3 regions of the Pseudoduganella sp. GW821-FHT11H04 genome follow, and region 1 is predicted to be linked to each of the others. Evidence: predicted binding sites of a transcription regulator. Region 1 holds the regulator's gene; each other region holds the start of a gene.
The links. The regulator LexA, encoded in region 1, represses DNA repair genes until DNA is damaged. The targets are predictions, from matches to a motif close to ACTGTATNNNNATACAGT.
Positions count from the first base shown of each region.

Region 2: the regulator LexA is predicted to act here: its motif matches at 1,090-1,107, upstream of AC1RTP_RS10750 (DNA topoisomerase IV subunit B).
Region 3: the regulator LexA is predicted to act here: its motif matches at 1,257-1,274, upstream of dinB (DNA polymerase IV).

Region 1 covers NZ_JBXARE010000001.1:257,125-259,361, forward strand. Annotated here, with positions in the region: gene AC1RTP_RS01205 (alpha/beta fold hydrolase) at 1-767, opposite strand, end outside; gene lexA (transcriptional repressor LexA) at 872-1,561, opposite strand; gene AC1RTP_RS01215 (hypothetical protein) at 1,692-2,141, shown strand; gene AC1RTP_RS01220 (DUF4351 domain-containing protein) at 2,130-2,237, opposite strand, start outside.
Region 2 covers NZ_JBXARE010000004.1:113,707-115,943, reverse strand. Annotated here, with positions in the region: gene AC1RTP_RS10755 (response regulator) at 155-970, opposite strand; gene AC1RTP_RS10750 (DNA topoisomerase IV subunit B) at 1,131-2,237, shown strand, end outside.
Region 3 covers NZ_JBXARE010000003.1:89,598-91,834, reverse strand. Annotated here, with positions in the region: gene AC1RTP_RS07385 (methyl-accepting chemotaxis protein) at 1-1,140, opposite strand, end outside; gene dinB (DNA polymerase IV) at 1,304-2,237, shown strand, end outside.

The sequences.
Region 1 (2,237 bases):
TTGGCATCGGTGCCTTCAGGATCGGAGGCTGCGCTCTCGCGGAAGAATTTTTCGAAATCCTTTGGCGCGGTGCGTGCGCTGCGGTGGGCCGGGCTGTCGAAGTTCATGGCGAACAGCAGGTTGTACATCGGCAGGGCCGGATTCTTTGCGTAGCGGCCGCCGGCATAGGCTGGTTCGTCGACCACGGATTTCTCGACGATGCGCAGGAACAGCATGTCGGAGGAGGTCAGGCGCGGGGTGCCCGCAATCGGGATAGCCACGTCCATGAAGCCCGGGTAGCTGGCTGCCCACTGGAAGGTTTGCATGCCGCCCATCGAGTAGCCCATGACGGCGCGCACGTGGTTGATGCCCAGTTTTTCAGTCAGCAGCTTGTGCTGGCTTTCCACCATGTCGCGCATGGAGAATTGCGGGAAGGCTGGGCCGGCCTGGGTCTTGCTGTTGGAGGGCGAGCAGGAAACGCCGTTGCCCAGCGCATCGACCACGATCACATACCATGGCGCTGGATCGAACAGGGCGCCGCTTTGCAGCATGCCGATGGCGTCGCGGCTGGTGCCGGTGTGCCAGGTGGTGAACAGGATGGCGTTGGATTTGTCGGCGTTCAGGGTGCCGATGGTGCGGTAGCCGATCGAGCAGTCGTTGATGGTGGCTTTGCTCTCAAGCTGCAGGTCGCCCATTTTGGCGAATTGCTGCTGTGGCGCTGCGGCGTAGGCCGAGACGGAGGCAAATGCGAGAGTGCACAGGGTGGCGCTGAGGCGTCGGGCAAACATGTTTTCTCCTTCTTGTTGTTGATGTAAGAAGGATAACTTTGTTTGCCCGGCAATAGTAGCGTCTATGCGACAGGCTGCAAAAAACGCGGAACAGGCGGGATGAATCAGTGCCAGGTGCGCATCAGGCCGACCGCCAGGCCTTCCAGGGCGAAGTCGTCTTCCGGGTTGACGGTGATGATCTTGAAGTCCGGGTTTTCCGGCAGCAGTTCGATCTTGCTGCCGGTCTTGCGGTAGGTCTTCACCGTGACGTCGTTGCCGATACGGGCTACCACCACCTGGCCGTTGCGGGCGCTGTCGGTCTTTTTCACGGCCAGCAGGTCGCCGTCCATGATGCCGATGTCGCGCATCGATTCGCCGCGCACCTTCAGCAGGAAGTCGGGCTTGGCCGAGAACAGGTTCGGGTCGACGCTGTAGCTGGTTTCCAGGTTTTCCTGTGCCAGGATGGGCGAACCGGCGGCGACGCGGCCGATCAGCGGCAGGGAAATCAGCATGCCGGCCGGGACGGCTGGCATATCGTCGAATTCGACTTTGGCGCGCGGGGCAGGGCTAGGTTTTGCGGTGCCGGTTGCCGGGCCGCCGAAGTTGCCGGTCAGGCGGATGCCGCGCGAAGTGCCGGCGGTGATTTCAATCGCGCCTTTGCGCTGGAGGGCTTTCAGGTGCTCTTCGGCCGCATTGGCGGATTTGAAGCCCAGTTCCGCTGCGATTTCTGCGCGGGTCGGTGGGAAGCCGGTGTTTTCGATTGCATCCTTGATCAGGTCGAGGATTTGTTCTTGTCGTGCTGTGAGCTTGATCATGGCGCTATAGTGGACTGTGATTATAGACAGTCTGTATTTTTGTACAGTATGAAAGGAATTGCAAGCAAATTTGTTGCATCGGCAGAAAATATTCGGCTTAATGTCGATTCGACAACCATTGGAGGGCAGGATGGGACGGTTTGCTTTCTTGCTGGCGGCGGGGATTTCGCTTTTTGGTGCAGTAATCCATTTCGCCGCGCCTTGGCTGGGGCCGGAGTGGTACGCCTTCCTGCAGGCGCCGCCTAAGGTTGTCGCTCCCGCCCACGCTGGGACCTGGTTCGCGCCTGCTGGTGCTGCGCTCATTGGGGCCCTGATGTTCATCTGCTCCCTGTACGCGCTGGCCGGTGCGGGCCGCCTGCACTGGCTGCCGTTTGCACAAATGGCGCAGGGCACGATCGCTGCGATCTGCCTGCTGCGCGGGCTGCTGGTTGTGCCTTACCTCTACAAATTCCCCGAGCGTCTGTGGACGTTTGACGTTGTCGCGTCCTGCATCTGGCTTGCGGCCGGGCTCGGTTTCCTGACCGGCATCCTGCAGTCTTCCCGCGCCGCGCAAGCGCAAGGCGCGGCCTCAGGCGATTAGTCCGGAGATCACCAAGGCATCATCCAGCGTCCTCACCCTCAGTAGCGCCAGGGCCAACTGTTCCAGTTGCTCCGGGTTCGCGTCGCGCATGGGGCT
Region 2 (2,237 bases), on a different contig from region 1:
AGCAGAACTCTATCGATTCGCCCGTAAAAACAGCCTTAAAACCCAGTCCCCGCCAGTAAAGGAAGCGTAAAAATGTCCACCGTGGGGTCAGGAACAAAAGTGGACATTTCTGAGGGAAATGTCCACTATTGTTCCTGACCCCACGGTGGACATTTCAGAGGCGCATGAATTTGCGGAGGACGGCTTGGACCTGGTGCTGGGCCAGCGGCTTGTCCAGCATGCCGGCGGCGCCGGCGGCGTGGGCGCGGGTGGTGTCGTAGTCGTGCGCCGATTGCACGAGGAAGATCACCTCGGGCTGCGAGGCTTCGCTGCGCAGGTGGGCGCACAGCAGGTAGTGGTCGATGATGGGGGCGGCGAAGTCCAGCAGCACGACGGCGACCGCCTGCTGGCGGCAAAGCGCCAGCGCAGCCACACCGTCCACTGCCCACAACACCGGGGTGCTGAATTGTTTGAGCGAGATCCCCAGGTATTCGCTAAAGGTGGCGTTGGCGTCCACGCACAGCACGGCGCCTTCGCGGCGCGGCTTGCGCATCTTTTCATAGACGCCAGGTTCAGTCAGGTCCAGATCGAGCCGTTCGCGGCGGCGGCGCTCGGGCACCATCGACTGCCCGGAAGCCGACAGCCCGGCCAGCACTTCGGCGCGGCGCTCCACCAGGCGGGCCAGTTCGGCGTACATCGTGGCCCATTGCACCGGCAGCGGCAGGTTTGGGTAGGTCAGCGCAACGCCGGTCGCGCCCAGCACCAGGGCCGGGCGAATGTCGCCTGCAGCCAACGATGCGATGGCTGCCAGTGCTTTCAGTTCGGTGCCGTTGGCGAGGTAGATGTCGGGGTCCTGCAGGCTGTCTTCGGACAGGCACATATAGAAGGGTCCGTCGGCCGGCGCCCTGGCCAAACCCTGCGCAAGCGCCCGCCCGGCCTCCGGTGGGAAGCCAACCAGCCTGACTGCGAACGGGCGCCGATCTGTGGTCATAATCCCATTTTACTGCCGCGATTCCCTTGCGCCACCCGCCGTTGCGGATAGAATGCGCAAGCATGCGTTCGGTCAAGCTTGTGCGAAAGGCATCAACTAATCGCAAGTTACCGGGAAATACTGTATATAATCACAGCACTTTGCATTACCAAGAACAAGTATGGCCACTAAAAAACCAGTTTCCGACTACAGCGAATCATCCATCCGCGTCCTCAAAGGACTGGAACCCGTCAAGCAGCGCCCGGGCATGTACACCCGCACCGAGAACCCGCTGCACATCATCCAGGAGGTGATCGACAATGCCTCCGATGAAGCGTTGGGCGGCCATTGCAAAAATATCATCGTGACGCAGAATGCCGACGGTTCCATCACCGTCGAAGACGACGGCCGCGGTATCCCGGTCGGTCTGCATCCGGAAGAAAACGTGCCGACGGTGGAAATCGTCTTCACCCGCCTGCACGCGGGCGGTAAGTTCGACAAGGGTTCGGGCGGCGCCTACGCCTTCTCGGGCGGCCTGCACGGCGTTGGCGTGTCGGTGACTAATGCGCTGTCCAAGCGCCTGGAAATCGCAGTGTGGCGTAAAGACGACGCCGGCAATGGCTTCCACAATATCGCCTTCGAAAACGGCGACCTGGTGGAACCGCTGCGCTCCGAGCCTGCGCCGAAAGACGGCAAAAAGTCCGGTACCCGCGTCACCGCCTGGCCGGATGCGAAGTATTTCGACTCGCCGCTGATCTCGCAAGTCGAGCTGCAACGACTGCTGCGCTCCAAGGCCGTGCTGCTGCCTGGCGTGACCGTCACGCTGAAGAACGCCAAGAACGGCGACGAACAGACCTGGATGTACAAGGATGGCCTGCGCGGCTACCTGAACGAGCAACTGGCCCAGACCACCTCGGGCGGCGAAACCCTGATTCCCCTGTTCGAGGGCGAGCAGTTTGCGACCCCGGATGCGGAAGGCTTTGCCGAAGGCGAAGGCGCATCGTGGGTCGTGGCATGGACCGAGGAAGGCGCCGTGGTGCGCGAATCCTACGTCAACCTGATCCCGACCCCGAACGGCGGTACCCACGAATCGGGCCTGCGCGAAGGCCTGTTCGGCGCAATGAAGAATTTCGTCGAGCTGCACTCGCTGCTGCCGAAGGGCGTGAAGCTACTGCCGGAAGACGTGTTCGCACGCGCTTCCTTCGTGCTGTCCGCCAAAGTGCTGGACCCGCAATTCCAGGGTCAGATCAAGGAGCGCCTGAATTCGCGCGATGCGGTGCGCCTGGTG
Region 3 (2,237 bases), on a different contig from region 1:
GACCGCCGCGTTCAGCGCCAGGATATTGGTCTGGAACGCAATGCCATCGATCACGCTGATGATGTCCGCCATGCGCGCCGAGCTGGCCTTGATCGCGCCCATGGTATCGACCACTTCGTTCACCACCTGCCCGCCCTCGCTGGCATGGCCGGCAGCTGAAACCACCAGCTGGTTAGCCTGGCGCGCATTGTCCGCATTCTGCTTGACGGTGGAAGTCAGCTCCTCCATCGACGAAGCCGTTTCCTCCAGGCTGGCCGCCTGCTGCTCCGTGCGGCGCGAGAGGTCGAGGTTGCCCGCCGCGATTTCCGCCGCTGCGGTGTTGATCGTGTCGGTGGAAGTGCGTACCGAACCCACGGTGGTCTTCAAGGCCGCCACCATGTCTTTCAGCGCAACCAGCAGCCGCCCCGTTTCATCCTTGCGGCGCACGTCAATGTCGGCAGTCAGGTCGCCATGCGCCACGGTTTCCGCTACCTCCACCGCTTGCAGCAGCGGGCCGGTGACCGAACGCGTAATCATGTATCCCGCCACGATGGACACCACGGTGGCCAGCACCAGCAAGCCGATCATCAACATGGTTGCTTCGGACGCCGATTTGGCCGCCTCTTCGCCATCGTGTTTCATCAGCTTGTTTTGCAGGGCCAGGATGGCATCGAGCTTGCCGAAGTATGCGTTCTGCAGCGGAATGGCTTGCTTGAACATGGTTTGCACCGCACTGTCCTGGTCTCCCTCCTTGAACAGCTTGAGCACGTCGTCGCGCTTGGCGCGGAAGGCCTCGAAGGCCTGGGTCTCCTCCGCGAATGCTTTCTTGGATTCTTCCGATTCCAGGATCGCTTGCAGCTTGTTGGCCGCCGCCGCACCCGCGGAGTCCGCCTCGGCCATGCTGGCCAGGAAACCATCGCTGCTGATCTTGTCCGGCGCCAGCATGGCATTGCGCAAGGCCTGGGCCGAGCGGTTGGAATAGCTGCGCATTTCGTTGGTCAGTTGGACTTTCAGGTAGCGGTCCTCCACCAGCCGGGTGGTCAAGCCGGCGTTGTGGCTCAAGCGGCTGATGCCTGTGAGGGACATAGCCAGCTGGATCGCAATCGCCAGTGCAAAACCCAGCGCCAGCCGCATACCGATGTTCATGTTCGAGAAGCTCATGCCAGGCCTCGTCAGAAAGTTTGGTTTGGACTTGATGATGGCACAGGCATGGCAATGCGGCGCAGCGATCGGAAATCGCGTGGCGTTGTCGCCACAGCAAGCCCATGGGTCAAAAGACTGTATATAATTACAGTATCACAAGCGAACTCGACTATTTGTAGATATGGACTGGCCCCGCCGCATCGCCCACCTCGACATGGATGCCTTTTACGCATCCGTGGAGCTGCTGCGCTATCCGGAATTGCGCGGCCTGCCGGTGGTAATCGGCGGCGGCGGGCGGCACCAGCCGCGGGAGCTGCCGGACGGCACCCGCGAGTTCTCCCGCCTGCGCGACTATGCGGGGCGCGGCGTGATCACCACCTCCACCTATGAGGCGCGCGCGCTGGGCGTGTTTTCCGCCATGGGCACCATGAAGGCGGCAGCGCTGGCGCCGGATGCCATCCTGTTGCCGGTGGACTTCGACTCCTACCGCAAATATTCGCGCCTTTTCAAAGCCGCCGTGGCCACCATAGCGCCGCAGATCGAAGACCGCGGCATCGATGAAATCTATATCGACCTGACCGACGTCGAAGGCGAAACGCACGAGCTGGCCCAGCGCATCAAGGACGCGGTACGCGCCGCCACCGGGCTCTCATGCTCGATCGGTGTCGCGCCCAACAAGCTGCTGGCCAAGATCTGTTCCGACCTGGACAAGCCGAACGGCCTGACCGTGGTCGGCTACGATGACGTACCGGCCCGTATCTGGCCGTTGGCGGTGCGCAAAGTGAACGGCATCGGCCCGAAAGCTGAGAAGAAGCTGGTGGCGCTCGGCATCGACACCGTGGGCCAACTGGCGGCCGCCGATCCGGCCTTGCTGCAAGAGCATTTCGGCCTCAATTTCGCCGAATGGCTGCAGCGCATTTCGCATGGCCGCGACGAGCGCGCCATCTCCACCTATCATGAGCCGAAGGGCGTGAGCCGCGAGACTACCTTCTCGCGCGACCTGCACGCAAAGCGCGACCGCGCCGAGCTGTCCGACATCTTCACCCGCCTGTGCCAGAAGGTCGCGGACGACCTGGCGCGCAAGCGCTACGCCGGCCGCACCGTGGGCATCAAGC